DNA from 2 places in the Williamsia herbipolensis genome. Region 1 is predicted to be linked to the other one. Evidence: predicted binding sites of a transcription regulator. Region 1 holds the regulator's gene; the other holds the start of a gene.
The links. The regulator LexA, encoded in region 1, represses DNA repair genes until DNA is damaged. The targets are predictions, from matches to a motif close to CGAACANNTGTTCG.

Region 1 (14,984 bases):
TCTCGTCGGGATGGGCATCGGCGCGCTCGGCGACGCCGAGTTCGGTGACCCGCACGGCGTCGACCGGGACGGCGCCGCCGTGCACGCGACGCAGGAATCCGGCCCGCTCGAGCGAGGCGAGATCGCGACGCACGGTCTCGCTGGTGACATCGAATTCCTCGGCCAGCGCGGTCACCGACGCGCGACCGTGGGCGAGTACCTGGTCGGCGATGGCCTGCTGTCGCTCTTCGGCGTACACGCGTCCCCGTTTCGGTTGGAATGTGTGGCTTTGGATGTTGATATTGTTGTGTTTACGCCTGGATGTGTTGACAAGTCAAGCTTTTCTTGTAATTTGAGTCACACAACAGCACCGCAATGACAATCACCTCGTCGAGAGTCCACATCGGACGCCGCGGCGGATGATCGGCCGACAGCAACGATCGATAGGCACCCCATGGCTCCCCACGCGACAGCGAACGACCTCTCCACGGAGGACGTGTCCAGCTCCACCGATCCCGCCGCCCCCACGGTCCTCACCGGCACACCGGTCGTGTCCGGCGTGGCCTTCGCGCCGGTGATGTGGCCGGGTGAGCGGCCGGCCCTGCCGGGCCCGGGGACCCCACCGGCCGACGCCGAGGCCGAGTGCGCGCGCTTCGTCGCCGCGGCGGCGGCCGTGGCCGACCGGTTGCGCGCCCGTGCCTCCGCGGGCACCGGAGTGGCCTCGGAGGTCCTCTCGGCGACGGCGGCCCTCGCACAGGACCGCGGCTGGATCTCCTCGGCGGAGAAGCTCATCCGCGCCGGGTCACCGGCACCGAACGCCGCGGTCGACGCCACCGAACAGTTCGTCGCCATGTTCACCAAGCTCGGCGGCCTCATGGCCGAGCGGGTGACCGACCTGCTCGACGTGCGCGACCGTGTGCTCGCCGAACTCGCCGGTGACCCGGAACCCGGACTGGCCCAGCCGGACCACGAGGTCATCCTCTTTGCCGACGACCTCGCCCCGGCCGACACCTCCGGGCTCGACCCTGCCCTCGTGCTGGGCCTCGCCACGCGTCTGGGCGGCCCGACCAGCCACACCGCGATCATCGCCCGCCAGTTGGGGATTCCGTGTGTCGTCGCCGTCGGTGCGCTGACCTCGGTCGCCGCGGGGACGCCGGTGATGCTCGACGGCGAGGCCGGCACCGTCACCGTCGGTCCCGACGCCGAGACCGCCCGCACCGCCGTCGCCCGGTCTCGCGACGCCGCGGAGTTGGTGTCGCGCTGGAGCGGGCCGGGGCGCACCGCCGACGGCCTCGACGTATCGATCCTCGCCAACGTCCAGGACGGTGCATCCGCCCGCTCGGCGACCGACTTCCCGGTCCAGGGCATCGGGCTGTTCCGTACCGAGTTGGCCTTCCTCGACCGCGCGAAGGAGCCCGACGCCGCCGAGCAGACCGCGCTCTACCGCGAGGTCATCGAGGCGTTCGTCCCCTCCGCCGGGCAACCCGACGCGAAGATCGTGATCCGCACCCTCGACGCCGGCTCCGACAAGCCGCTCCTGTTCGCCGACAACGGAACCGAGGCCAACCCCGCTCTCGGTGTGCGCGGTCTGCGGGTGGCGTTCGGCAACCCGGGTCTGCTCGACCGGCAGCTCGACGCGATCGCGGCCGCCGCCGAGGCCACCGGCTCGTCCCCGTGGGTGATGGCCCCGATGGTGGCCACCGCGACCGAGGCGCGCGACTTCGCGGCGAAGGTGCGTGCCCGCGGCCTGGTCGCCGGGGTGATGATCGAGATCCCCTCGGCCGCCCTGCTCGCGCCGTCGATCCTCGCCGAGGTCGACTTCGTGTCGATCGGCACCAACGACCTCACGCAGTACACGATGGCGGCCGACCGCATGTCCGCCGAACTGGCCTACCTCACCGACCCGTGGCAGCCAGCCGTCCTCGCGCTGATCAACATGGTCGCCTCAGCGGGTTCGGCGACCGGCAAGTCCGTCGGCGTGTGCGGTGAGGCCGCCGCCGACCCGTTGCTCGCCTGCGTGCTGGTGGGCATGGGGGTCACGTCACTGTCGAGCGCACCCGCGGCCGCGGCGGGGGTGGGTGCGGCGCTGGGTCAGGTGACCACGGCGCAGTGCCGGGCCGCGGCGCAGGCGGCGCTGGCGACTGCGGATCCGGCAGATGCACGGGCCGCCGCGGCGGCGCCACTGCACGCCTGACGGCGACGAGGGTCGATCGGGTTCACCGCCGGTGAGCTCGGTCCTCCACCTCACGCACGAGGCCGATCATGGTCGGATCACGGTGCAGGGCGGCATCCGACAGCGGGTTGACGATCCCGCGCAGTGCGGCGACGGGGATCCACCGGCGTGGCACCTGGATGCGCGGTGACCGGGCCTCGATCCCGTCGGCGACCGCCAGGCCGACCCGTCGGGGTTTGATCGGCGTGAGCAGGGGACGCGGGAAGGCCCGCTTGATCAGCGCGGTGGCCAGTTCGTCCTTGCCGAAGGCGACGTCGGCGATGGGGGTCGCGACCCATCCGGGGTAGAGCACCCCGGCCGTCGCACCGTGGGCCGCGAGCTCGCTGCGCAACGCGCGTCCGATCTGTTCGACGGCGGCTTTCGACGCCGCGTAGGGCGCGTTCACCATCCCGTTGAGATAGGCGTACGTCGACGAGGTGACGAGGACGTGGCCCCGGGAGTCGATGATGTGGGGCAGTGCCGCCCGCACCGTGTTCCACACGCCCATCAGGTTGACGCCGATGACGCGCTCGAACACGCCGTCGGCCACGCTGGCCACGGTGTCGGCCGAATCTCCGCTGGAGATACCGGCGTTGGCGAACACCACGTCGATCCGTCCCCACCGCGCAACGGCGCGATCGACTGCGTCGGACAGGTCAGCGGGGACCGTGACGTCGGCGCGTGCCGCGAGCACGCGGTCGGGATCGAGTCCGCGGACGGCGTCGTCGACCGCCGCCTGGGAGAGGTCGAGTGAGACCACCCGGGCACCGCGGCGATGCACCTCACGGACGACCTCTCGCCCGATGCCGCCGGCGGCGCCGGTCACGACGACCACCGCCCCGTCGAGGACCAATCGCTGCGCGCCCATCACTTCTCCTGTCGTCCGCCGAACGGGGAACTCAGTGTGACACGCGGCGTGGTCAGATGGGATCTGCGGGGTGCGTGCGGTCGATCAGAGGCGGCGCATGACGGTGACGACCTTGCCGAGGATGGCCGCCTCGTCACCCGGGATGGGCTCGAACTGCGGGTTGTGGGGCATCAGCCACACGTGTCCGCCGGTGCGCTTGAAGGTCTTCACCGTGGCCTCGCCGTCGATCATCGCCGCGACGATGTCGCCGTTGTCGGCGACGTTCTGCTGGCGGACGACCACCCAGTCGCCGTCGCAGATGGCGGCGTCGATCATCGACTCGCCGACCACCCGGAGCAGGAAGAGCGCGCCGTCGCCGACGAGTTCGCGGGGGAGTGGGAAGACCTCCTCGACGGCCTCCTCGGCGAGGATGGGCCCGCCGGCCGCGATCCGACCGAGGACCGGGACGAAGGTCGGGGTCGGCAGCGAGAGTGCATCCGACCCGCCGCCGTCACCGGGATCGGCGTCCTGGACGTTCACCGCGCGGGGGCGGTTCGCGTCGCGCTTGAGGAAGCCCTTGCGCTCCAGGGTGCGGAGCTGATGGGCGACCGACGACGTGGAGTTGAGGCCGACCGCGTCCCCGATCTCGCGGATGCTCGGGGGATAACCGCGCTCGCGGACCGACGCACGGATGACCTCGAGGACCTTCGCCTGCCGAGGCGTCAGATCGGCCTCGCTGATCGGGCCGTCGGCGAAGTCGGTGGTGGTGACGGTGGTGTCGGACACGGTGTCCCTCCTGTCGCGGCCCGCTCCCGACCGGTCTGTTCGAACGGTTCGGACGACGCGCGGACCTGCTGTCACCTGGGACAGTAGTGCAGCAGATAACAACTTTCAAACATTTGTTCGACCGTGTCGGGACATTGTCGGAGGTGCGTGATACAAATCGAACACACGTTCACTCGAACGTCTGGTCGATGAGGAGCACGTCATGAATCAGACTCTCACGCGTCACAGCAGCACCACCGGCTACGCGGGTCACCGGCCCGCCGGAGCCACGGTCGAGCGCGCGCCGCGTCCGGCGCCGCGCCCCGTGCCCGCACGGCGCCGCCCCTCGGGTCGGCCGGTCGCGGCACGCCCCGCGGGCGTCGTGTGCGCCGACGGACGCCGCCACGCACCGGTGTCGCGCCGTCCCGCCCCCATCGGATGGGGCGCGGCCATCGTCGCCGGCATCGCCCTCGCGATCGCGGTGTGGTCGGTCGTCATCGGTGGGGCGGCCGCCACCGAGTCGACCGCCGCGCCGATCTCCGGCACCTCCGTGGTCCACGTCCGCGGCGGGGAGTCGTTGGGCGAGCTCGCGCAGCGCGTCGCCCCGGATCGGTCGACGTCTGCGGTCGTCGCCGACATCAGGGAGCTCAACCACATGAGCGGATCGGCCCTCACCGCCGGCCAACCGCTGCTCGCGCCGCTCTACCGGAACTGACCGGTGTGTGACGGTCGACCCGGGTCGGTATCCTCGCGACCGTGGGTCCACATCGGACCCTGTGACGCCCCGGGGTCCGTCCTCGACGCGCGTCGCCCGCGGATCAGGTTCGAGGACACGTCGATGCACTGCCCCTTCTGCAAGCACGAGGACACCCGAGTGGTCGACTCGCGTGTTGCCGACGAGGGACAGGCCATCCGCCGCCGCCGTTCGTGCTCGAACTGCGGCCGTCGGTTCACCACGGTGGAGAGCGCGGTGCTCGCCGTCGTGAAGCGCAACGGGGTGACCGAGCCGTTCAGCCGCGAGAAGGTGATGCTCGGCGTCCGTCGCGCCTGCCAGGGCCGCGCCGTCGACGAGGACCGGTTGCGGCTCCTGGCCCAGCAGGTCGAGGACGCCGTCCGTGCCTCGGGTTCGGCCGAGATCCCCAGCAACGAGGTGGGATTGGCGATCCTCGGGCCGCTGCGTGAACTCGACGAGGTCGCCTACCTGCGCTTCGCCTCGGTCTACCGGTCGTTCGAGTCCGTCGACGACTTCCAGCGCGAGATCGACGACCTGCGGTCGTCACCGTCGCGCGCCGCCACCGCCTCCGTCGGCTCCGCGGGCGAGACCGTCGATCGCACGTAGGATCCGCTGCTCCGACACCGGGTAGGCGGGCCGGATGCGCTCGGCGAACAGCCCGATGCGCAGTTCCTCCACCATCCAGTGGATCTGCTCCCCGAGCGTGATACGCCGTGCCGGCGTCGCTCTCTCGACCACCTCGGCCCACCTGTCGAGGACGCGGTCCAACGATTCCATCGCCCGGGCGTCGGTTGCCGCCGCGGCGGGTAGGCGCGCCGATCGCACGAGGATGGCGTCGAGATACACCGCGACACGCGCGCGATGCTCGGCGTCGGTGGCGGCGATGAACCCGTCGAACACGAGATCGTCGAGTTGGCGCGTGATGTCGGCGACGGCAGCACCCGAGCGGAGGCGGTCGAGTTCCGCCCGTATCGGAGCGACGCGGGTCAGCACGTCGGCCGCTGTCGCGAGGGCGGCGCGGGCGACCGCCGGGGTGTCACGGGCGACGGACGCCCGGAGCGCTGCGAATGCGGCGGGGTCGCGCACCGAGCCGGTCGACCCCGTGAGATCGCCGATGGCCGCCCGTGTGCAGTCGCGCAGCAGGTCCTCGGTCGAGCGGTAGGGACTCTGCGACAACGCCAACCGCGCCGCGACGGGGAGGCCGCCGGTGGCCGAGGGCTTGAGGACGGGGATCGAGATCTCGAGCAGTCGTCGGATGGCCCGATGGGTCTGCAGGTCGGCCTCGGCCGCGGTGGTCGCGACCGCCCGCACGACACCGCCGTCGACCACCAGCAGGCACGGGTGGCTCGTGACCTGCTGACCGGCGACGGTCTCCACGATCGACGGTGCGATGGTCCCGATGGTGGCGGCCGTCCACTCGGTGATCGGCGGTGGCGCCGGTGCGGCGGACGCACCGCTCCGGGACGTCGAGGCACCACGCCGCGGCGCCGCGGGTGCCGGTCCCCCCACGGCGTCGCGCAGCTCGGCGAGCGACTCGGCGGTGGCGACCACCGATCCGTCCTCGGCGACCGCGGCATAGGTCATGCGCAGGTGGCGGGGCAACGTGGTCGGGTCGAAATCGTTCGGCGACACCGCGACACCGGTCTGGCGACTCACCTCACGCGCCAGACCGACGGCGACCGGTTCGCTGCGCGGGGTGAGTGCGGCCATGGCCGCAGCCCCGACATCGGCGGCGGGACCGAGCCGTCGGCGCACGGATTTGGGGAGGCTCCGCACCATCGCCACGGCCAGCTCGGTGCGCAGTCCGGGGACCAGCCAGTCGAAGCCCGACGGACGGACGCGCGGTAGCAGGGCGAGGGGGATGTGGACGGTGACCCCGTCCCGTTCGGCGCCGGGCGAGAACTGGTAGGTCAGATCGAGGTATGCCTCGCCCTGCTGCCACCGGTCGGGGAACTCCGTCGCCGAGACCGCGTCGGTGTCGGCGACCGTGTCGGGGGTGAGGTCGAGCAGTTCGGGGTCCGCTCGGCGCGCGGACTTCCACCAGGTGTCGAAATGGGCCGCCGACACGACCTCTCGACCTATGCGCTGGTCGTAGAAGTCGAAGAGCTGGTCGTCGTCGATGACGAGGTCGCCGCGTCGCGCACGGTGCTCGAGGTCGCGGGCGTCCTCGAGCAGGGCCCGGTTGCGGTCGAAGAAGGGGTGTCGGGTGCGCCAGTCACCCTCGACCAGCGCGTGCCGGATGAACAGGTCCCGCGACGTCTCGGGATCGACCCGCCCGAACGGCACCGCGCGGTGCGCGACGAGGGGGACGCCGTAGAGCGTGACGCGTTCGTACGCCATCGCCGAACCCCGCTTCGACGACCAGTGCGGCTCGCTGTACGAACGTTTCACCAGCGGCCCGGCGATCTTCTCGGCCCACTCGGGTTCGATGCCCGCCACCGTGCGCGCGAACAACCGCGAGGTCTCGACCACCTCACCGGCCATCACGAACCGCGGCGGCTTCTTGGCCAGCGGCGACCCCGGGAACACCACGAACCGGGTGCCGCGCGCGCCGAGGAACTCGCGGGTGTCGCCGTCGCGGACGCCGATGTGTCCGAGCAACCCGGCGAGCAGCGACTGGTGCACCGCGGTGGGCGACGCGTCGGAGGTGTTGGGTGTCCATCCCTTCTCGGCGGTGATGCGTTCGAGCTGTCGCACCAGCTCGCGCCATTCGCGGATCCGGAGCCAGTGCAGGAACTCGCGCTCACACCGCTTGCGGAACTGGTTGTTGGACAACTCGTCCCGCATCTGTTCGAGGTGTCGCCACAGCGCGAGGATCGACAGGAAGTCCGACCCCGCCACGGCGAATCGCGCGTGCGACTCGTCGGCGGCCTGTCGCTTCTCGGTGGGACGCTCGCGGACGTCGGGCAACGACAGGGCAGCGACGATGACGAGCACCTCGGCCAGCGCGCCGTTCTCCTGCGCCGCGACCACCATGCGCGCCCACCGGGGATCGATCGGCAGGTCGGCGATGTCGCGACCCACCGGGGTGAGACCGCGGCGGGTGCCGGACCCGTCGACGGCGCCGAGCTCCTCGAGCAGGCCGATGCCGTCGCGGATCGACCGTGCGTCGGGAGCCTCGACGAACGGGAAATCGGTGATGTCACCGAGGTTCAGCGCGGTCATCGTGAGGATGACCGACGCGAGGTTGGTGCGCAGGATCTCCGGTTCGGTGAACTCGGGGCGGCTGTCGAAGTCCTCCTCGGAGTACAGGCGGATGCAGATCCCGTCGGCGACGCGTCCGCACCGGCCGGCTCGCTGGCGCGCGCTGGCTTGCGAGACGGGTTCGATCGGCAGCCGCTGCACCTTCGTACGCAACGAGTACCGGGAGATGCGCGCGGTGCCGGCGTCGACGACGTAGCGGATGCCGGGCACGGTGAGCGAGGTCTCGGCGACGTTGGTGGACAACACGATCCGTCGGCGCTGCGAGGTGGTGAACACCTTCTGCTGATCGCCGGTCGACAGCCGTGAGAACAACGGGAGGATGTCGACACGGTCGTCGAGGCGCCGTCGCAGGGCGTCGGCGGTGTCGCGGATCTCGCGCTCGGTGGCCAGGAACACCAGGATGTCGCCGGGTCCGGCGCGGGTGAGTTCACCGATCGCGGCGTCGATCGCCTGGATCTGGTCGACGTCGTCGTGGTCGCCCCCGCCTCGGGTGTCACCGTCGGGGTCGCTGTCGTCGGTCTCTGCGTCTCGTGGTCGGTATCGGATCTCGACCGGGTAGGTGCGGCCGGAGACCGAGATGACCGGGACCGGATGGTCCGGGGTGGCGAAGTGCTCGGCGAAGCGGCCGGGGTCGATGGTCGCCGAGGTGATCACGACCTTGAGATCGGGTCGGCGGGGCAGCAGCTGTTTGAGGAAGCCGAGGATGAAATCGATGTTGAGGCTGCGCTCGTGGGCCTCGTCGATGATGAGCGTGTCGTAGGCGAGCAGCAGCGGGTCGCGTCCGATCTCGCGCAGCAGGATGCCGTCGGTCATCACCTTCACGAGGGTGTCGGCGCCCGACCGGTCGTCGAAACGGACGGCGAACCCGACGGCGGCGCCCACCTCGGTGTCGGTCTCCTCGGCGATGCGTGTGGCCACGGCGCGTGCGGCGATCCGGCGCGGCTGGGTGTGGCCGATCGCGCCGCGGACACCGCGCCCGAGGCCCAGGCAGATCTTCGGTAGCTGGGTGGTCTTGCCCGATCCGGTCTCCCCGGCGACGACCACGACCTGGTGGGCGGCGATCGCGGCCGCGATCTCCTCGCGCGCCCCCGAGATGGGCAGCTCGTCGGGATAGCTCAGCTCCGGGACGAGGGTCTTCCTGCGGGCCAGACGCCCCCGCGCCGCGTCGATCGAACCGGCCAGCCGGTGGCGGGAACGGTCGTCGCGCGCCCCGGACACGCGTCGCCGCAACCGGTGGGCATCGACGATCGAGACCTCGTCCTCGTCGATGACGAGTGGCTCGGATGTCGTGGCCGTCGAGTCGGTGCGGGGACCCCGGGGGCCGTTCGGACGGCGACGTGCCGACCGGTCGTCGGTCGAACGCGCGCGAGGGGGTCGGGACATGATGTCTCCTACGATATTCGTTCCCTCTGCGGCAGGCCCCGCGCCGTGTGCGCGACGACTCCTCGCCACAGGGGACCGTGCCCCCGCCACGCCGGTGGGCGACAGGCATGATTGGCCCATGACGTCGACGCTGTGGCATGGGTTTGCCGACATGGGGGCGGTCAGCTCCTCCGGACCGTTCGCGATCGCTCGCGGTTCGGGGGTGCACATCTGGGACACCGACGACAACAAGTACATCGACTCGACCGCGGGTCTGTGGTTCACCAACGTCGGCCACGGTCGGACCGAGATCGCCGACGCGGTGGCACGCCAACTCGGCACTCTCGCGCACTACTCCGGTTTCGGTGACGTCGCGCCCGCGGTCACCATCGAGCTGGCCGAGCGACTCGGCGGGATCGCGCCCATCGCGGACAGCAAGGTGTTCTTCACCTCCGGCGGCAGCGACTCCATCGACACCGCGGCGAAGCTCGCCCGCCGGTACTGGCACGAGAAGGGTCGACCGGACAAGACACTGATCATCGGGCGAACGAAGGCCTACCACGGGATGCACGTCGCGGGGACCGCGCTGTCGGGGCTGCCGCCGAACCGCGAGGGCTATGGCACCCTGATGGCCGACGCCGCCACCGTCGAGTGGGACGACGCCAAGAGCCTGCTCGGACTCCTGGAGCGCGTCGGCCCCGACTCCGTGGCGGCGTTCTTCTGCGAACCCGTCATCGGCGCCGGCGGCATCTATCTCCCGCCGGAGGGGTACCTGACCGAGGTGCGCCAGATCTGCCGCGACCACGACGTGCTGTTCGTGGCCGACGAGGTCGTCACCGGCTTCGGGCGCATCGGCGGGTCCTGGTTCGCCTCACAGCGTTTCGACCTGCAGCCCGACATGATGGCCACCGCGAAGGGGCTCACCTCGGGCTACGTGCCGATGGGTGCGGTCTTCGTCGCCCCCCACATCGCCGAGCCGTTCTTCTCCGGCGGCGTGTGGTGGCGCCACGGCTACACCTACGGCGGCCACGCCGGTGCGGCCGCGGCCGCGATGGCCAACCTCGACATCATCGAGCGCGAGGGATTGCTCGACGAGGCACGACGACTCGAGTCCGACCTGCTGACCGCGCTCTCGCCGCTCGCCGAGCACGCCGTGGTGTCGGAGGTGCGCAGCGGCATCGGGGCCGTGGCGGCGGTGCAGTTGGCCGACCCCGCGCAGGGGCCGGCCGCGGTCACCGCGCTGCGCCGTCACGGTGTCAGCGGACGTGCGGCCGGCGCGGGAGCGCTACAGATCTCGCCGGCGTTCGTGATGACCACCGAGCAGACCCACGAACTGGCCCAGCGCATGTCCGACGGGCTCGACGAACTCGTCTGACGTCGGCCCCGGGCACCCGTTCCCGGCCCGATCAGGTCTCACGCTCGGCGGTCGCGTCGAGGGCGGCCGACAGCGCCTGCAGTCCCTCGACGATGGTCGCCCACCGCTGCACCCCCACCTCGTCGGTGAGCAGTGCGGCGGCGCGCGCGTGACCGGGGGAGATGCGCGCCATGGCGTCTCGTCCGTCGGCGGTGGGCGTGACCAGTTTGGCCCGGCGGTGTGCCGGGTTCGGGAGATACTCGACGAGGCCGTCGTGCGCCAGCAGGTCGGCGGTGCGTTGCACGCTCTGCCGGGTGATGCCCATGTCGCGCGCGATCTGCGACACCGGGAGTGGCTCGGCGACGACCGCCCCGAGAACCTGCCACCGCGTCGCGGTGAGTCCGGCGGGCGCCGCGAGGTGCTCGGCGAGGGCGAGGAACTGCCCGTTGAGCCGGAACGCCAGCAGCGCGGAGTCGCTCAGCAACCTCTGGGGATAAGTCACGCGGACTCGGCCATCAGGCGCGGGTAGGCCGCCGGGTCGTGGTTCTCGTAGAGGTCGAACCACGCCGCGAGCGTCTCGGGTCGGTAGAGGCCGAGCCGTTCGAGCACGGCGCGAGCGAAGTGTGCCGGCGCGATACCGCTCGCGGTGATCAGGTCGCCGTCGGTGACCGCGAGCTCGTCGACGTAGAACTCCTCGCCGCGGTATCCCGGCTGCGCGCCGAGGTATTCGACGGCGTTGCTGGTGTGGGGGCGATGGTCGAGCAGCCCGTGGCGGGCGAGGGCGGAGGTGGCCCCGCAGATCGCGGCGACCGGGATGCCGACGGCGAGGAGCCGCTCGGCGAGGTCGGCCCACGGCGCTCCGTAACCGGCGGAGAACGCCTCCGCCCCGGGCAGTATCAGTGCAGCCGTGGTGGTGTCGTCGACCTCGTCGATCGTGATGTCGGGGACGACCCGCATCCCGCCCATGGTGCGGATCGGCGCGTCGGTGAGCCCGACGGTGACCACCGTGAACCGACCGGGGTCGATCTGGTGGGCGCCGGAGTTGATGTGCGCGGTGGCGAGTCCGTACTCCCAGTCGGCGAGTGTGTCGTAGACGGCGAGGAGGACGGGGCGGGGTGCGGTGCTCATGGGGGACTCCTGACGTGGCCAACAGATGACAACACACTGTCGTATTGACAGGCTGCTGTCAATACCTGAGACCCCAGGCGTGCGTCCGTATTCGCGTCAGCCCGCGACCACCTCGACGTCGCGGATCACCGGTTGACCGTCGGACAACGCGCCGTCGGCATCGTCGGCCTCGACATCGGGGAGGTCGACGAGGGCGGTGATGGCCCACCCGTGATCACCCTCGGGATCGTCGAGCGTCTGTCGCACCCGCCACGGCTGCTCGGAGGTGTCGAGGGTGAACAGCTGCGGGCTCCGCGCGTCGGGACCCATCCCGACCTCGTCGTACTCGTCGAAGTAGTCGTCGAGGTCGTCGCGCCACTCGACGTCGGGGTGCTTGCGGTAGAGGGTCGCGACATCGCGACGCGCGAACGCCGAGACCAGTGCGAACATGTGGTTGCGCACACCGACCCGCAGGGCGCGGACGTTCGGACCCGCCGTGGGCGGGGGAGCCGCACGTCCGTCGCCGGTGTCGTCGGGATGGGTCAACTGCTCCCACTCGTCGATGAGACTCGAGTCGACCCGTCGGACGAGGTCCCCGAGCCACTCGACGAGGTCGTCGAGTTCGGGGGTGTGCAGTGCGGTCGGCAGTCCGTGTCGCGCCGAGCGGTACACGTCGGTGAGGTAGCGGAGCACCACACCCTCGCTGCGCGCCAGCTTGTAGGTGCCCACGAAATCGGTGAAACCCATGGCGCCCTCGACCATCTCGCGCACGATCGATTTCGGGGCCGGGGGAGTGCCCGACACCCACGGGTGGCCGCGTCGGTACATCTCGAAGGCGGCGTCGAGCATGTCGGCCAGCGGCTTGGGGTGATCGACCTCCTCGAGCAGCTCCATCCGCTCCTCGTATTCGATGCCGTCGGACTTCATCTCGGCGATGGCGACGTCGCGGGCGGCCGAGCGCTGCGCCCGCAACACCTGCCGCGGGTCCTCGACGATCGACTCGATCACCGACACGGCGTCGAGCGCGTAACCCGGGTCGGCGGGATCGAGCAGCTCGAGAGCGGCGATCGCGAACGACGACAACGGGTTCGACAGCGCGAAGTTGGCCGGGAGGTCGGCGGTGAGGCGGACGGTCTTGCCGCCGGGGGTGTCGGAGGGCTCGGCGGTCCACGGGTCGATCGGCTCGACCAGCCCTGCGGTGAGCAACCCGCGGTAGATCTCGATGGCGCGCAAAATGTGTCGCCGCTGCCGCTCGCGTGGTTCGTGATTGCACTCCAGCAGGTGACGCATGGCCGTGAAACAGTTGGCGGGGCGGGCGATCACGTCGATGACCATCGAGGTCGACACGCGGAAATGCGACCGCAGCGGCTCCGGCGGTGCGGCGATGAGCCGTTCGAAGGTGGGCTCGCCCCACGAGACGAAGCCCTCGGGTGCCTTCTTGCGCTGGATCTTCTTGAGTTTCTTCGGGTCGTCGCCCGCGCGGGCGGTCGCGCGGGCGTTCTCGACGTCGTGTTCGGGGGCCTGCGCCACCACGTAACCGCGATCGTCGTAGCCCGCGCGGCCCGCGCGTCCGACGATCTGGTGGAACTCACGCGCCTGCAGATGGCGGGTGCGGACGCCGTCGTACTTCGTCAGACCGGTCAACAACACCGTGCGGATGGGGACGTTGATGCCGACGCCGAGGGTGTCGGTGCCGGCGACGACCCGTAGGAGCCCCTGCTGCGCAAGCCGTTCCACGAGACGCCGGTAGCGGGGCAGCATCCCCGCGTGGTGGACGCCGATCCCCGCACGTACCAATTTCGACAGCGTCGAACCGAAGCCGGCGGAGAAGCGGAAGTCGCCGATCTCGGCGGCGATCGCGTCGCGTTGCTCGCGTGTGATGATCTTCGCGCTCAGCAGGGCCTGAGCGCGTTCGACGGCCGACTGCTGGGTGAAGTGGACGACGTACACCGGCGCGCGGTCGGCCTCGATCAACCGCTCGATGGTCTCGTGCACCGCGGTCAGGACGTAGCTGTACTCCAGGGGGACCGGTCGTTGCGTGCCGCTGATGTCGGCCGTCGGACGTCCCGTGCGCTCGGTGAGGTCGTCGACGAAGAAGGTCACGTCGCCCAACGTCGCCGACATCAGCAGGAACTGAGCGTGCGGCAACTCGATGAGCGGCACCTGCCACGCCCAGCCGCGCTCGGTGTCACCGTAGTAATGGAACTCGTCCATCACCACGAGACCGACATCGGCGTCGGCGCCCGTGCGCAACGCGAGGTTCGCGAGCACCTCGGCGGTCGCGCAGATGATCGGCGCACCCGGGTTGACCGTCGCGTCGCCGGTCATCATGCCCACCTTCTCCGCACCGAACTGTGCGCAGAGGTCGAAGAACTTCTCGCTCACGAGCGCCTTGATCGGCGCGGTGTAGAACGTGCGCTGCCCTCGCCCGAGCGCGAAGTAGGCGGCGCCGGTCGCGACGAGCGACTTCCCCGATCCGGTGGGCGTGGACAGCACCACGTTGGCCCCGGAGGCCAGTTCGATCAGCGCCTCCTCCTGCGCGGGGTAGAACGAGATCCCCCGCGCGGAGACCCACTCACCGAGTGCGTCGAAGAGGTCGTCGGCGTCGGCGGACGCCGGGGTCGGGAGAGTGGCGGATTCGGCGATCAGACACCGTCTCCGGTCGGCGGCGTCGGGTTCGGGCTGTCCGGTCCGTCGTGGTCCTCGGGCAGCTCGCGCCGCGCGCCGTCGACATCGACATCGTCGCCCGCGGTCTGATCGGCCAGGAACGCCTCGAGCTCGGCGCCCAGTTCGTCGCCGCTGGGCAGCGACTCGTCGGCGGCGAGCAACGAGGCCTTCTCGGTCTCCGACGAGGTGAACGCGTCGTACTGGCTCTCCAACGCCGACACGACCGACTCGACCTCCGCGTTGCCCTCGACCTCGGAGTCGATCTGCACACGCACCTTCGCCGCGGCGTTCTCCAGGGCGGCGACGGGGAGATCGAGCCCGGTGACGGTTGCCAACGACTCGATCAGCATCGCCGACGCGCCGGGGTACTGCGCCTGCGACAGGTAGTGCGGCACGTGCACCGACAACCCAGCCGTCGGGTACCCGTGCTCGGCGAGACGGAGCTCGACGAGCATCGAGGCGCTCGCGGGGATCTTCAGCGGGCTGCCCCATCGCGGGAGGTCACCGAGCAGCGACGCATCGGACCCGTGCGCGGTGATGGTCGACGGACGCGTGTGCGGGATGGCCATCGGGATGGCGTTGAGACCGACGACCGACGACACGTTGAAGTGATCGCTCAAGCCGCGGACCGCCTCGACGAAACGCTCCCACCGCAGGTCGGGTTCGTTGCCGGCGAGCAACAGGAACGGGCGACCGGCGTTGTCGCGGATCGCGTGGATCGTCAGTTCGGGCATGTCGACGTCGGTGAACTCCT
Region 2 (14,984 bases), 950 kb from region 1:
TCGGCCCCCGGGGTGTCGACAACAGTCACCAGCGGCAGGTCGAGGTCGGCGGCCAGGGCCATGCCCCGCCGGGCGACCCGGAGCGCCGCGGGGCCCAACAGCGATCCGGGCCGCTGCAGCCGACGGTCCTGACCGATCACCACCACTCCCCGACCACCGATCCGCGCCATCGCCAGCAGCAGTCCGCGGTCGCTCTCCCCCTCGCCGGTGCCGCTCAGCGCGACGACGTCGGTCGCGATGTGCCGCAGCAGATCCCGCACGCCGGGCCGGTTCGGGTGGCGTGAGGCGAGGACGGCGTCCCAGGCGTCGGGCGCCGCGGGCGCTGCGACAGGGGCGTCCGCGGATCGGGCCGTGACGGTCCGGGATCGGTGGATGCGCAGCAGCGCGTCGACGTACCGCGGCAGGTCGGCGACCGGCGCCACGATGTCGACGAGACCGTGGGCACGCAGGTTCTCGGCGCGCTGGACGCTCTCGGGAAACGGTTCACCGGTCAGACCCTCGTACACCCGCGGCCCGAGGAACCCGATGAGTGCGTCGGGTTCGGCGAGGGTGACGTGCCCGAGCGATCCCCAGGAGGCGAACACGCCGCCGGTGGTGGGGTGTCGCAGATGGACGAGGTAGGGCAGTCGGGCCGCCTTGTGGTCGACCACGGCCGCGGCGATGGCCACCATCTGCAGGAACGCCGGGGTCCCCTCCTGCATGCGGGTCCCTCCCGAGGCGGGCAGCGCCAGCAGTGGCAGCCCCTCGGCCGTGGCGCGGCGAACGGCGGCGACCATACGGCGGCCGGCGGCGCGGCCAATCGACCCGGCGAGGAAGCCGAATTCGCTGACCACGACGGCGACACGGTGACCCCGCACGAGTCCCGTACCGGTGAGCAGGGATTCGTCGACCCCGCTCGTCTCACGCGCCCGGGCGAGATCGGCCGCGTACCGCGGATCGTCGGTCTCGTCGACGGACGGAGCGTCCCACGACACCCACGTGTCCTCGTCGACGACGACGGCGAGGACCTGCGCAGCACTGCGGGGAGTCATCGACCGATTATGTCAATGCTCCCCGCAGCGCCCGGGCGAAAAGCCCGGTCCGATCTACTTCTGTTCGGGCAGAACGTGTTCGCCGGTCTTGTCACACGACAGCGCCAGCGACGAGATGTACTGCTTCTCGCCGTTCGGGCCGGGCTTGGCCGAGGCGATCATGTCGGGCCGCTCGAACTCGATGCCGGTGACGCAGCACATCAGGCGGGCGTCGGACGGGTTGCCGTTCTCGTCGAGCATCGGCAGGTCGATCCCGTCGTCGGTGCGACGCAGGTAGTACTTGCCCTTCGTCGCGACGGCGAAGATCGGCGGCAGCACCACCGCGAGGACCAGGGCGACGATCGGCGAGTACGGCTGGATGGCGTCGCCGAACACGTGGAAGTAGGTCATGATCGACAGCCCGCCGGCGATCACGACACTGCCGAACCCGACCGGGTTCACGCTGTAGAGCATCCCGCGACGGAACTCGGGCTGCTTGGGCGAGAGCTTCAGCAGGAACTTGTTGATCGCGATGTCGGAGGCGACGGTGGCGATCCACGCGATACCGCAGTTGGCGTAGAAGTTCAGCAGGTTGTTGAGGAAGCTGAACATGTCGGCCTCCATCAGCACGATGGCGATGGCGACGTTGAACACCAGGAACACCAGTCGACCCGGGTAGGTCTTGGTGACGCGGGTGAAGCTGTTGGTCCACGCCAGCGAACCGGAGTAGGCGTTGGTGACGTTGATCTTGATCTGGCTGATGACCACGAGGATCACCGCGAGGGTGAGCGCCAGCCAGTGCGGCATGAAGTCCTCGTAGATGGCGAGGAACTGCTCGACGGGCTGGTTGGCCACGCCGGCCTGGTCGGCGAAGTTGAGGATGAGGTACACCGCGAGGAACAGGCCGACGACCTGCTTGATCGCGCCGAAGAACACCCAGCCCGGACCGGCGGTGAGGACCGCGGCCCACCAGCGGCGGTTGTTCTCGGGGGTCTTGGGCGGCATGAAGCGCAGGTAGTCGATCTGCTCGGCGATCTGGGCGATGAGCGACAGGCAGACGCCCGCGGCGAGCATGGTGCCGGCGAACGACACCCCCTGACCACCCTTGGCGTCGATACCACCGCTGTAGGAAAGGAAGTCGCCGACGGCGCTCGGGTGGCTGATGAGCAGGTAGAGGAACGGGAGCACCATCATGACCAGCCACAGCGGGGTGGTCCACACCTGCAGCTTGGCCAGGGTGTTCATGCCGTAGATGACCAGTGGGATCACCAGCACCGACGACACGAGATAGCCCAGCCACAGGGGGATCCCGAGGCCGAGCTTGAGACCCTGGGCCATGATCGAGCCCTCGAGGGCGAAGAAGATGAAGGTGAACGACGCGAAGATGACGTTGGTCAGCACCGAGCCGTAGTAGCCGAAACCGCTACCGCGGGTGATGAGGTCGAGGTCGATGTTGTAGCGCGCGGCGTAGTAGGCCAACGGGTAGCCGGTCAGTACGATGACGACGGCGAAGAACAGGATGCCCCACAACGCATTACCGGTGCCGTTGGCGATACCGATGTTCGCGCCGATCGCGAAGTCGGCCAGATAGGCGATGCCGCCGAGCGCCGAGATCGAGACGACACCCGGCCCCCATTTGCGGTAGCTCCGTGGCGCGAACCGAAGGGTGTAGTCCTCCAGCGTCTCTCGTGTCGCCGCGGCCTGCGGTCCGGTGAGAGCCGGATTCGGCTCCACTACTTCCTGGGTCATGCGTTCTCCTCGATCGCGCGTCGCAGTGATGTCCACCCCCTGGCGGGCAATATCGCGACGCTAGAGGCGACGTGTATCCCGAACGGTTCCAGCACGTTTCGAGCACGAAAACTCGCACCCCTTAGCCTTGCGCATGAAAGCCGGGTAGCGTAAGGCAAGTCATCGCAAATGTCGTAGGCTCGTCGGGATCACCGGGCCGCGCAGGTCCCCCGAACATCGGAGCCCATGCTGTCCGGCAAGAAGTCCGCCACCACCCTGCCGACGGCCACCGTGTGTCGTGGTTGCTGCTGTGGCACCGCGCGCAAACACCCCGACATCGACCACGACGAGCATCTCGACGCCCTGCGCGCGTCGGCGAGCGACGCCGCGCGGGTGCGCACCAGCGATTGCCTCGACGACTGCGCGCGATCGAACGTCATCGTGGTGTCGCCCTCACGGGCCGGTCGGGTGAAGGGCGGGCGCCCGGTCTGGCTGCAGAAGGTGTTGACCGCGTCGGCGATGGCCGAGGTGGGCGACTGGATGCGCGCGGGCGGTCCCGGCATCGCGCCGCCGCCGGCATCGGTGAAGCGACTCGTCTACCGACCGGGATCGTCGGTCAAGCGCCTGACGTAGTGCTCAGCGCCCGGTGAACCGAGGGCTGCGGTTCTCGGTTCGTGCGGCCCGCCCCTCGGCGAGATCCTCGCTCTCCCAGGCGCGCATCATCGCGGCCGCTCGATCGGTCGGCACCTCGTCGCGGGCGCCGTCGCCGGCGAACACCAGCTTGTAGTGGGCGAGCGTGAGCGGCGCGAGTTCGGCGATGCTCGCCGCCCACTCCTGCGCCATCGCCAGATCGCCGATGCGATTGGCGAAACCCACCGACAGGGCGTGCTCGGCGGTGAGCGGGTCACATCCGATGAGCATCCCGCGCGCGGTGCCCGATCCAACCAGCGAGATGAGGCGACGAATCGTCCACTCGTCGACCGCGACACCGATCTTGGCCGCCGGTATCCCGCACAGTGCGTCGGGCGCCATCACCCGCAGATCGGCGACCATCGCCAGCTGCAGGCCGGCGCCGAGCGCGCTACCGTTCAGCGCCGCGATCACCGGCACCGGCACCGCTTCGATCCGCTGCAGGGCCGACACCAGCTTGGTCAGGAACTCGGGGTCGTAGACCGGACCCGACAGGTCGGCCCCGGCGCAGAACACCCGACCCTCGCCGGTGAGGACGATGGCGCGTGCACCGGCCTCGACAGCGGAGTCGACCGCGGCCACCAAGTCGTCCACCATGGCGTGATCGAGCGCGTTGCGCTTGTCCGATCGCTGCAACTCGATGGTGGTGACGGACCCGTTCGACGTGCTCCCGATCATGGTCGTCAGCGTATCGCGAGGCGTGTCCCCCGCGGCCGTCACCCGAGACGGGGTACGGCGTCGCCGTGAGCCATCGTCGTCGCCGGGTCAGACGTATGGCTGCGTCGTGAGTTCGAGGTAGTGGCCGGCGGGATCCAGGAAGTAGACGCCTCGTCCGCCGTGCTCGGTGTTCGTGCTGTGGAGTGATTGCCGTTGCGGGTCGGCCCAGTAGTCGAGTTCGTGATGTCGCAGATAGTCGAGTGCTCGATCGAAGTGGTCGTCGCTCACCAGGAACGCATAGTGCTGCGGCGAGAAGTCGCTGGGCGGTGCTGCGAACTGCAGCAGCACTCCCCCGTCGAGAGTCAGGTTGATGAAGGGCCCCCAATGGGGTGCGTCGTCTGCTTCCATGACATCCCGGTAGAACCGGGCAGATGTCTCGGGATCGTTCGCGGCGATGATGGTGTGGTTGAACCGTGCGGTCATGTCTCTTTTGCGATCTGAGTGCCGATGGGGTGGGCGAGGAGTTTCCGCCGACCGGTGGCGAACGAGGAGAGACAGCGGTACGGGCGCGCGGTCGCCCGTACCGATTCACTGCGTGTCCGGGAAGCCTTCCCGTGTACGGCGCGATGCCATCCCGGATGTCATCCCGGGAAATTAGCACGGGAAACGATGACACTCCACCGGGATGAGCGAACGCGGCTTAGGCTGCCGGACATGCGACTGATTCTCGACGTGGATCTCGACGCCCTCGATGGCGATGCCGCCGCGGAGGTGGGACGCATCCTGCGGTACTGGGCCGGTGCGGCCGCCCAACTACCCCTCGACCGGGCCGTGTCGCACGACCTGATGGACTCGCAGTATCGGATGGTCGGGACCTTCCGTATCGAGTGAGCCGGCAGGTCGCGCAGGGGAATTCGCGCTCGAACACACTTGCGAATGTCGTACTCCTGAACTAGACTCGTGGCAGTCGATGCATCCGGGGGGAAGCTGCGCGGTGGGGAACACTCTGATCGCCAAATATGCTGCGCTGGAATCACTCCTGGGCGAGATCGCCGACGAGTCCACCGACGCGTTGACGGAGTCGGAGATCGCAGAGATCGCGATCACCCACCAACGACTCACGCACACCATGGGGTCCACCGGACTTCGGCGAATCGCCGACGTGTCCGGTCGCGAGGCCTACCGAACGGTGCAGTGCCGCACCCTGATCGAGTTCGTCGGCGAACGTCTGCGGGTCGCAGCTCCCAGGAAGAGACTGCGCGAGGTCGCCGAACTGTCGTCGATGCTGTCGATGACCGGCGAACCGTTGCCCCCGCGCTGCCCCGAGACCGCGGCCGCCATGGCCGACGGCGATCTTTCCCATGAGCACGTCATCGCAGTGCTCGACGTCCTCGACAAGGTGCCTGCCGCAACACCTTCGGTCATGCGCGAGGACGCCGAGGCGCAGCTCGCCGACATCGCCCGCGACTTCGGTCCGCGCGAGATCGCCCGCGCCGGCGCCCGCATCCTCGCCCATCTCGACCCCGACGGCGACCTACCGTCGGACCGCGATCGCGCCCGCAACCGCGGCGTGGGTATCGGCACCCAGGACTCCCTGCTGATGTCGAAGCTCACCGGACATCTCGACCCGGTGACACGAGCACTGTTCGACGTCGTCCTCGCAGCGTGGGCCGCGCCGGGCATGAACAAACCCGACGACGAGCACTCACCGCACGGCGGCAACGACGACGACGGCATCGACCCCGCCCTCCTGCGCGAGGCCGCCGATCGCGACCACCGCTCGCAGTCCCAGCGCAATCACGACGCACTGAAGGCGCTGCTGCAGGCAGCCGTCGACGGCGGGCTTCTCGGCAGCTCCCATCGAGGTCTGCCGCCCCACATCATCGTGTCCATCACCGACACGCAGCTGCGAGAGCACGCGGGGATCGCCCACACCGCCACCGGCGCCGACCTTCCCATGACGGACGTCGTCGCGATGGCCGCCACAGCACAGATGCACCTGTCGGTGTTCGAGGACGCCACCGGTGAACCGCTGTTCTACGGTCGCGCCAAGCGGTTGGCGACCCAGGCCCAGCGATTCGTCCTGTTCTCCCAATACGGCGGATGCGGCAAGGCGGGATGTCCGGCACCCTTCGCACACGCGGAGATCCACCATGCCGAAAACGACTGGGCCGATGGCGGTGTCACCGACGTCACCGACCTCGCCCCCGCGTGTGGACCCCACAACCGCGCTGTCGGCGACGGCCCGGGCCAGTTCACGACCGTCAAGATCGACTCCGGGCCCGACCGCGGACGCTACGGCTGGATACCCAACGGCAGCACCGGCCCACCACGCGCCAACCACCTGCACCGACCCGCGCAGATCGTCGCCGACCACGTGCCACCGGACCCCGTTTCGGAGACGGTTCAACGACGGTTGCAGTTCCTCATCACCGAGAGCATCAGGCTCCCCCGTGTCCACCGGCAGGCCGTACTCGCTGAGTAGAGTTCTCGTCGTGTCCACCGACGAGCAGCTCGACTGCGTCGTGATCGGTGGCGGCCAGGCCGGACTCTCGGCGGGCTACTTCCTGCAACGCCGTGGCCTGGACGGCCGGTTCGCCATCCTCGACCACGCGCCGTCGTCGGGCGGGGCGTGGCAGTTCCGGTGGCCCACACTCACCCTCGCCGGCGCGAACCACGTCCACGACCTCCCCGGATACGGCCTCGCCGAGGCCCTCGGCGTCGACTGCGACGAGTGGCCAGCGTCGACAGCCGTCGCCGACTACTTCGGGCGCTACGAACGACGATTCGACCTCCCCGTCCGCCGACCGGTCCATGTGAGCGCGGTGCGCCTCGCACCCGGACGCGACCCCGACGACCCCCGGTTCACGGTGACGTCCGGTGCCGGCCCCGGGACGCGGGAGACCACGCTCGAGGCCGCGACCGTGATCAACGCGACCGGCACGTGGGATCGCCCCTTCGTGCCGCACATCCCCGGCGCCGAACGCTTCACCGGCCGCACCCTGCACACCCACGACTACACCGGGCCGCACACGTTCGACGGACTGCGCGTGCTCGTGGTCGGCGCGGGGATCTCGGCCATCCAACTCCTCATCGAGATCGCCCGTACCGCAACCGATGTGGAGACCTTCTGGTGCTCTCGTACCGAGCCGGTGTTCGCCGACGGCCCCTTCACCCCCGAGCAGGGCCGCGAAGCCGTCGCCCGGGTGGAACGGCGGGTGCGCGCTGGACTGCCACCGACATCGGTGGTGTCGGTGACCGGCCTCCGGCGCACCCCCGCGATCGCCGCGGCCCAGGCCGACGGGATCCTCGCGTGGCGGCCGATGTTCACCCGCATCACCGACACCGGCGTCGACTTCGCCGATGGAACGCATCTCGACGTCGACGTCATCTTCTACAACACCGGATTCCGCAGTGCGCTCGACCATCTCGCACCGTTGCGGCTGCGCAGCGCAGGCGGTGGGATCACCATGACCGGCCGCCTGGCGACGGTGGTCGCCGCGCAACCGCGAGTCCAACTGCTCGGGTACGGCCCGTCCGCCTCCACCATCGGCGCCAATCGCGCCGGTCGCGAGGCCGCGCGCGTCGTGGCCGAGACGATCGGGACGTGACCGACGCCCTCGAGGTCGAACACGCGTATGCTTAGCCGGACTATGGACATGAACGGTGTCGCCGAGCGATTCATCCTGCTGGCCCTCGATCCGTCCACCGGCGAGCCGCTGACGCAGGCCGGTTTCGCCGACGTGGCGATCGCCGGGGCGTTCCTCGCCGACCTCTCGCTCCGGGATCGGATCGCGATCTCCGACGACAGCGTCGTCGTGACCGACGATTCCCCCACCGGCAGCACCGCACTCGACGCCTGCATCACCACGATCGGCGAGAAGCCCCGCGATGCCGGCGCACTGATCACCGCGTTCTGCCCGATCGCCCATCGCCGACGCGACGAGGTGTTCGTCGAGGCGGAACAGGCCGGCCTCGTGGAGCACCTGACCCGGCGACACCTGTGGCTCTACACGACGCATCGGTACAAGCCCGTCGCCGGATCGTCGCTGGTCCACCTGTTCGCGGAGGTCGAGCGCGCCATCACCTCCCCCGGTGTCTCGATGACGCCGGAGATCGGCGCCCTCATCGCGGTACTCGACGCCGCCCAGATCGCCACCCGTCGCTTCCCCGGCGCCGACCCGGAGCAGATCAAGGCGGCGCGCACCGGCGCCTGGGCGCAATCCGCGGTCCGATCGGCGACAGAACAGATCCAACTGGCGGTGATGGTCGCGCTCACGGCCGCCACCACCGCAGCGACCACGGCGGCAATCACGTCCAACTGAACACATGCTCGATGACCTGGTGGCCTTCCGTTCAGCCTGATCGTTGCCCTGAACCTTTTACTTAACAATGCTATTTTGATCGGCGTGTCCGCTTACGCGTCGCCACCCGAACTGTCGGTGTTGCTGCCGTTCGTGCCACGACGACCCGAACAGGTGCACCCGTTCTCCTCCCTGGTCCAGTGGACCCAGGCCGCCCGGTTGTGGCAGGGCCATGGAGCCACGATGGACACCTTCGGGACGTTCGCGGCAACCGCGGGCGCAGGATTCCGGGTTCCCGTGGGCGTCGGGGTCACGCTCATGCCGCTACGTCATCCGCTCGACATCGCCCATCAGGCGCGATCGTTGGCGAAAACCACGCAGCACCCCGTGTGCCTAGGTATCGGCCCCGGCGGCCGCGACTTCCAACGGGCCCTGCTCGGGGAGCCGTATCGCAGTCAGATCGGCGCGGTCGGTGAGTACGTCGACATCGTCGCGCGCCTGCTGCACGGTGAGACCGTCGACACCACGGGCGAGTACTTCTCCTGTCACACAGCCCTTCCCGCGGAACCGGTGCCCGACATCGAGGTCGGACTCGGCGTCCTGCGTCCGGCCATGGCGCAGCTCGCCGGGCGCAGCGCGGACACCGCCATCACCTGGCTCACCCCGCCGAGCTACCTCGATGAGGTGATCGTCCCCGGGCTCGAGGCCGGTCGCGCACAGCGCACCGCGGAGTCCACGCCGATCACCGCGACCGACGTACCGTCGCGCCCCCGTGTGGTCGCGATGGTTCCGGTCGCCCTCGATCGCCCGGGCCGTGACCGACACGACGTCGTCGTCGCATCGAGCGGGCGCCACATGGCCGCGCCGCACTACCGCGACATGCTCGATCGCGCGGGGATCGCCATCTCCGGCACCGAGCGGGCCGACACCGAACAGCTCGTAAAGGGAGGCGCTTTCGTGTTCGGCGACGCCGACGAGGTGCACGAGGCCCTGCTCGACTTCGGTCGGGCCGGCGTCGACGAGGTCGTGCTCAACACCGTCGGCGTCTGCGCCGTGAGCGGTATCGGGGCGGCACTGGCCGACCTCGGCGACATCCTCTCGGTGCCGCACCCCTGACCTCCCGACCTCGCCGCCCTGACCGCTGGATCGAAGGAGTACCGGATGACCGCGTCACCGTTCGACATCGCCGCCGCCACCAGGACGCTGCTGGTGGGTGACACGGCATCGGGCACATCGGGTCGGCCCGGGGTGCAGCTCTACGTGGCCGCCCCCGAGGGTGTCGCCGTCGCGCGAGCGGCGATCGACCACGTCCCGGCGGCCGTGTTCACCCCCGCCGATCACGTCGACACCATCGCGGCCGCATTCGACCGATCGCCGGTCGTCGGGATCGACGGCGACATCGACGCTTTCGACGATCTGTACCTCGACGCCCACGGCGGCGCGGAGTGGACGCAGGTCGAACCGATCGCCGTGCGGATCCAGGACTACGCCTCGAGCCCGTATGTCTCCATTCTCGGGACCACCCTCGTGCGGCTCGATTCCGACGACGACGTCGAGGCGTTCCTCGCCGATGCCGACGCCGCCCACGACGACGGCGTGTTCGCGCCGTTCACGATCCACCCCGCGGTGGAGATCGCCGACTCCGGTGAGATCGACGGCCCTGCGACCCGCCTGTGCGTCCACCCCGGCGGTCACCTCTCCGTCTCCCCGTTCGTACCGACGACCGCGGAGTCGACCGTCCCGATGCTCGCCGCGGCGATCGGGGACGACGAGTGGTCGCGGCGCCCGTGGCTGCCGCGGTACCTGCGCGCCATCCGCGCGGTACGTCGAATCGGGGCCAATGGCCATGAGGGGGTGCGGGTCTCGGGCTTCGGCGCCCGGTTGGACAGCCGTGTCGCGCCCACGGGCGCCGACGTGTCCGACGCGCACCGGCCGATCCTCGCCTTCAGCCGCGAGCGGGCGTTCGTCGCCCAGGGCGGCGCGCTCGTCACCTGTTCACTCGAGGCCGGGACCCTCCTCGAACCCCTGCTCGCCGACGACGACGTCACGGAAACGACCGACACCGGGGAATCCCTGCGCCGACTGCTCGACGCCCTGGCGTCGCAGGGCATCTCCGTCGGCACCCGTTCCGAGGCGGTGGTCGCGTGAGCACCGACATCGCCGACGACAGGTCCGTGGCGCCCTCACAGGTCCCCGCCGCACTGCGGGAGCTGTTCGGCGATCGCGCGCGGTTCGTCGACCTCTACGGCGACCCCCGCGGCGCGGCGCTCTACGACGACATCGGGTTCTCCAACACCGCCGAGATCTATGAGATCCTCAGCGCCCTGCGCAAGCGGCCCGGCCCGGTGCTCGAACTGGCCGCGGGCAGCGGACGCATCACCATCCCCCTGCTGCGCGCCCACCACACGGTGACCGCCGTGGACCTCGCGGCGGACATGCTCGCGATCCTCGCCGACCGTATCGCCGCGCTGGGTTCGTCGGCGGGGTCCTGCGACCTCCGTTGCGCCGACATGGTCGACATCGACTGTGCCCCCGGCACGTTCGACTCGGTCGTCATCGCGACCACCTCGGCGTCGTTACTGACCCCGGAGCAGCGAGCCGAGATGTTCACCGGGATCGCCCGCGCGCTCACCGACGACGGCATCCTGCTGATCTCCACCGTCGACTCGGACGACGGTCACAACGAGGCCGACGACCTCGACATCTCGACCGTCACCGGCAGCAGCGGGACCACCTACCGCATGCACGAACTGTGGCCCGCACACGCCGACGCCCGCCACCTCGCGGTCGTCGAGATCGACCCCGCCACGGGCGAACCCCGCGACGACACCGAGGTCCACCTCTCGCGGGTCGGGGTGGTGCCGGTGGCGACACTGACCGACGAGCTGCGGTCGACTGGGTTCGAGGTGCGCCGCGAGCGCGCGATCCGCGACACCGCGGGGACCCGACACCGGTATGTGCTCCTCGAGGCGGCACTGCGATGACCGCCTCGCGGGACGCGCTGTGGCCCGCCCTGATCGACCACAGCCGCCACGGCGACACGGCCATCCGGACGCTCTCCGCCCGCGGCACGCGCATCGAGTTCGACTCGGGATGGAAGTTGTGCGGCACCAGCGGACTGTGGAACGTCAACCTCGGATACGGGAACGAGGTGATCGCCGAGGCGATCACCCATGCCGCCCAAGACGCCTCGTACCTGTCGGTGTTCCGCCACGAGAACGCCTACGCACGGCGGGCGGCCGAGGACCTCGTCGCCTACGCCGGCGGCCGATACCCGCGGGTGATGTTCTCGACGTCGGGCGGCGCCGCGAACGACCTCGCGATGAAACTCGCCCGCCAGTTCCACGCGGTGTCCCCCGCCCGCAACCGGGACCTGTTCGTCTCCCTCGACGGGAGCTTCCACGGACTCACGTTCGGTGGATTCGCGCTCACCGGTGAGGATCTGGGCCAGGCGACCTACGGCGTGGACACCCGCACCATCCGCCACGTCCCACCCAACGACCCGCAGGCGATCACCGACGCGATGCGTCGCTTCGGCAACCGGGTCGCCGCGGTGGTCGTCGAACCGGTTCTGGGCACCGGCGCGGTGGTACTCGACGACGAGTTCATCGACACCCTGCTCGACCTGCGCGAGCTGTACGGGTTCCTGCTCGTGGCCGACGAGGTGGCCACCGGGTTCTGGCGGACCGGCCGACGATTCGCCAGCGATGCGTGGAGCAGCGCACCCGACGTGCTCATCACCTCCAAGGCCCTCACCAACGGCACGTGCGCGGGTGCGGCGGTCCTCGTCGGCGAGCGGATCGACACCGTGTTCGCCGAGACCGGAGCCCTGTTCGTCCACGGCGAGACCCAGGCCGGCACACCGATCACCTGCGCGGCCATCAGCGCCACCCTCGCCGAGATCGATCGCCTCGACATCGCCGGGCGCGCGCCGACCCTCGCCACGGGGATCATCGATCGCGTCGCGTCGTTCGTCGCCGACTCTCCGATCGCAGTGCACCACAAAGGGATCGGCGCCATGCACGCGCTGGCCTTCGCACCGCACGGCGAGCCCCTCGACAACGCAAGGGTGCCCGAGCTCGTCGCACGGATCCGTGACGCGGGCGCGGTGGTCCATCCCGGACCCTCGGGAGTGCAGCTGCTGCCGGCGCTGGTCTACTCCGAGGCCGAACTCGACGAGCTGTTCGCCGCGATCTCCACGGGTCTCACCGATGTGCTCGCCGACGACCACACCACCGTCTCGGTCGGTGCACCATGCTGACCACCACGCCGGTCCTGCACGGTCTGGCGTCACTGCAGACGCTGCTGAGGGATCCGACCGCGTCGCGCGACCCCGGTGCCCGGGCGATCGTGGCCGTCGACCCGGCTCTGGTGGGATCGGCAGCCCTCGCCGAGCTGACCTCGCTGCTGACGTGGTGCGCCATCGACCACGAGATCGTGCCGACCCCACCGGTCGTCGATCTCGACGCCGTGCGCGGTGCCGCCGCGACGTTGGGCCGGGCGTCGCAGGTGCTGTCGCTCGGCGGCGGTTCCACCCTCGACCTGGTGAAGATCGGCCTGCACCTCGGCGCCGTCCCCGGCCTCGGCGACCACCTCGCCCGGTGCGGTCGGGCCGGGCTCATCCACCTCGGCGACGACGCCCCGAACCGGCCACGGCACATCGCGATCCCGACCACCCTGGGCACCGGCGCCGAACGCAGCCCGCGCGCGTGCCTGTCGCTCGACGGCCACAAGCGCCTCCTCGTGGGCGGTGGACTCGCCCCCGACGCGGCGGTTCTCGACGAGCGCGCCACCCGCGACCTCCCGCACCACCTGGTCACCTTCGGCGCGGCCGAGGCGTTCCTCCGCCTCGCGGGGGTGCTCACCGGCGACGTGGCGGCGTGGGCCGACGGTCTCGAGGACCGACTGTCGCTGGAACTGTTGGCGCACACGGTGGAACACGCCGACCGCGCCGCGGCCGCACAGGGCCCGGTCTCGGGTGATGTGCGACTGGCCCTGGCGAAGGCGAGCGCCTGGAGCCAGGCACCGGAGTTCCACCGCGTCGGCCGCGACCCCTTCGCCGCGAAGGGGTGGTACATCGCCAACGAGCTGTCGACGGCGACGGGCGCGACGAAGGTGTCGGCGTTCGGTGGTGTGACCGCCGCACTGTGGGCGCGTCTGCAGGCCGGCGACCTCCGCCTCGGATCGCCGCAGCGCCTGCGCCTCGTGTGGGATCGGGTTCGCGACGCGAGTCCGGGTCTGCCGCACGCACCGGCCGATGGCCTGCGAATCCTGCTCGACCGATGGGGTGTGGCGCCTCTCGACCCCATGACCGCCTCGCAGACCGAGGCGGTGGCAGCCGCATGCGATCGGCGGTGGGGGCGTGGACAACCCGCGCTGGGCGGATTCACCCGCAGCGAGCTGGCCGACATCGTCACCGACGCCGCGCCCGGTGTCGGTGCGTCGGCATGCGCGGTCGACCTCGCCGTCGGGGCGGTGTCGTGATGGCGATGGTCGACGAACGTCTGCGCGCACCCGAGCTCGCCGACAACGTCCGCATGCGCGAGATGCCCGACTCCCAGCCGATCCGGTGGGTCATCAGCGCCGGGACCGACCGCTACTTCCGGGTGGGCGCCGACCTCGCCGAGCTCGCCCGCGCGCTCGACGGCACCCGAGGCGTCGACGACCTGTGCGCGACCCTCGGTGACCGGTGGGACCGCGACCGGGTCCTGGGCGGACTCGGCGTGCTCGAGACGATGCAGGTGCTCACCGACGACGACGGCGCGAGCCCCCCGACCCGACAGAGCCGCATCCGGCTCATCCCGCCGCTGACCGTCCAGATCTCGCTGATCGGCACCGCGGTCCATCGGATCCTGCCCGGCCCGTCGACCCGACGGGTGGGCACGGCGGCTCGACGACTGTCCGCCCTCACCGCCGCGGTGGTCGCCGCGGTCGCAGTGGGATGTTTCGCGACGCTGGTCCCGACGACGATCGATGCACTGGCCACGAAGATCGACCTCCGCGTCCTCGCAACCGTGATCGCCGTGTCGCTGGTGGCGACCGCGGTGCACGAGTACATGCACGCGTGGGCGCTGAGCCGGTACGGCGGACGCGTCAACCGCATGGGCGTCATGCTCTTCTACCTCGTCCCCGCCTTCTTCTGCGACATCTCCGACGCCTGGACACTGGACTCGCGGCGGCGTCGTGTCGTGGTCGCCCTCGCCGGGGGCAGCGTGCAGGCCGTGGTGTTCGCGGCCACGGCGATCGCCGGAGTGTGCGCCCGCCAGGGCGGCGCCGGCGACGACGTCGTCGCGACGCTGGCGCTGGTGTCGGCCACCAGCATCGTGATGGTGGTCGTCAACCTCGTCCCGTTCGTGAAACTCGACGGCTACATCGCCCTCATGAGCGCCACCGACATCCCGAACCTCCGCGACAAGTCCCTCGCCGCGTTCGCCGACCGCGTGCGCGCGGTGCTCTTCGGTACGCCCGCCCCGGCGCCGCTGCGACGGTGGCTGCCGTGGTTCGGCGGGGCCTGCGCTCTCGTCCCGGTGGGCCTGGTGTACCTCGCGGTGTCGAACTGGTCGGGCGCCCTCGCGGCGACCGGCGCGGTCGGCGA

Region 2: a site for LexA is predicted at 5,007-5,020, ahead of OG579_RS18875 (HNH endonuclease signature motif containing protein). Genes of this name have one in related genera too.

The regions. Positions count from the first base shown of each region.
Region 1 covers NZ_CP108021.1:277,564-292,547, forward strand. The annotation lists gene OG579_RS01235 (DeoR/GlpR family DNA-binding transcription regulator) at 1-238, opposite strand, end outside; gene OG579_RS01240 (phosphoenolpyruvate--protein phosphotransferase) at 434-2,173, shown strand; gene OG579_RS01245 (SDR family NAD(P)-dependent oxidoreductase) at 2,196-3,059, opposite strand; gene lexA (transcriptional repressor LexA) at 3,144-3,824, opposite strand; gene OG579_RS01255 (LysM peptidoglycan-binding domain-containing protein) at 4,027-4,518, shown strand; gene nrdR (transcriptional regulator NrdR) at 4,642-5,142, shown strand; gene hrpA (ATP-dependent RNA helicase HrpA) at 5,080-9,123, opposite strand; gene OG579_RS01270 (aminotransferase family protein) at 9,242-10,477, shown strand; gene OG579_RS01275 (MarR family winged helix-turn-helix transcriptional regulator) at 10,509-10,958, opposite strand; gene OG579_RS01280 (DJ-1/PfpI family protein) at 10,955-11,584, opposite strand; gene OG579_RS01285 (DEAD/DEAH box helicase) at 11,681-14,209, opposite strand; gene OG579_RS01290 (proteasome assembly chaperone family protein) at 14,209-14,984, opposite strand, start outside.
Region 2 covers NZ_CP108021.1:4,043,657-4,058,640, reverse strand. The annotation lists gene OG579_RS18905 (carboxyl transferase domain-containing protein) at 1-1,031, opposite strand, end outside; gene OG579_RS18900 (purine-cytosine permease family protein) at 1,086-2,759, opposite strand; gene OG579_RS18895 (hypothetical protein) at 2,985-3,371, shown strand; gene OG579_RS18890 (enoyl-CoA hydratase) at 3,375-4,106, opposite strand; gene OG579_RS18885 (VOC family protein) at 4,194-4,568, opposite strand; gene OG579_RS18880 (hypothetical protein) at 4,800-4,976, shown strand; gene OG579_RS18875 (HNH endonuclease signature motif containing protein) at 5,080-6,570, shown strand; gene OG579_RS18870 (flavin-containing monooxygenase) at 6,581-7,696, shown strand; gene OG579_RS18865 (GOLPH3/VPS74 family protein) at 7,739-8,410, shown strand; gene OG579_RS18860 (LLM class flavin-dependent oxidoreductase) at 8,495-9,505, shown strand; gene OG579_RS18855 (hypothetical protein) at 9,551-10,537, shown strand; gene mpaM (daptide-type RiPP biosynthesis methyltransferase) at 10,534-11,373, shown strand; gene mpaD (daptide-type RiPP biosynthesis aminotransferase) at 11,370-12,650, shown strand; gene mpaC (daptide-type RiPP biosynthesis dehydogenase) at 12,644-13,873, shown strand; gene mpaP (daptide biosynthesis intramembrane metalloprotease) at 13,873-14,984, shown strand, end outside.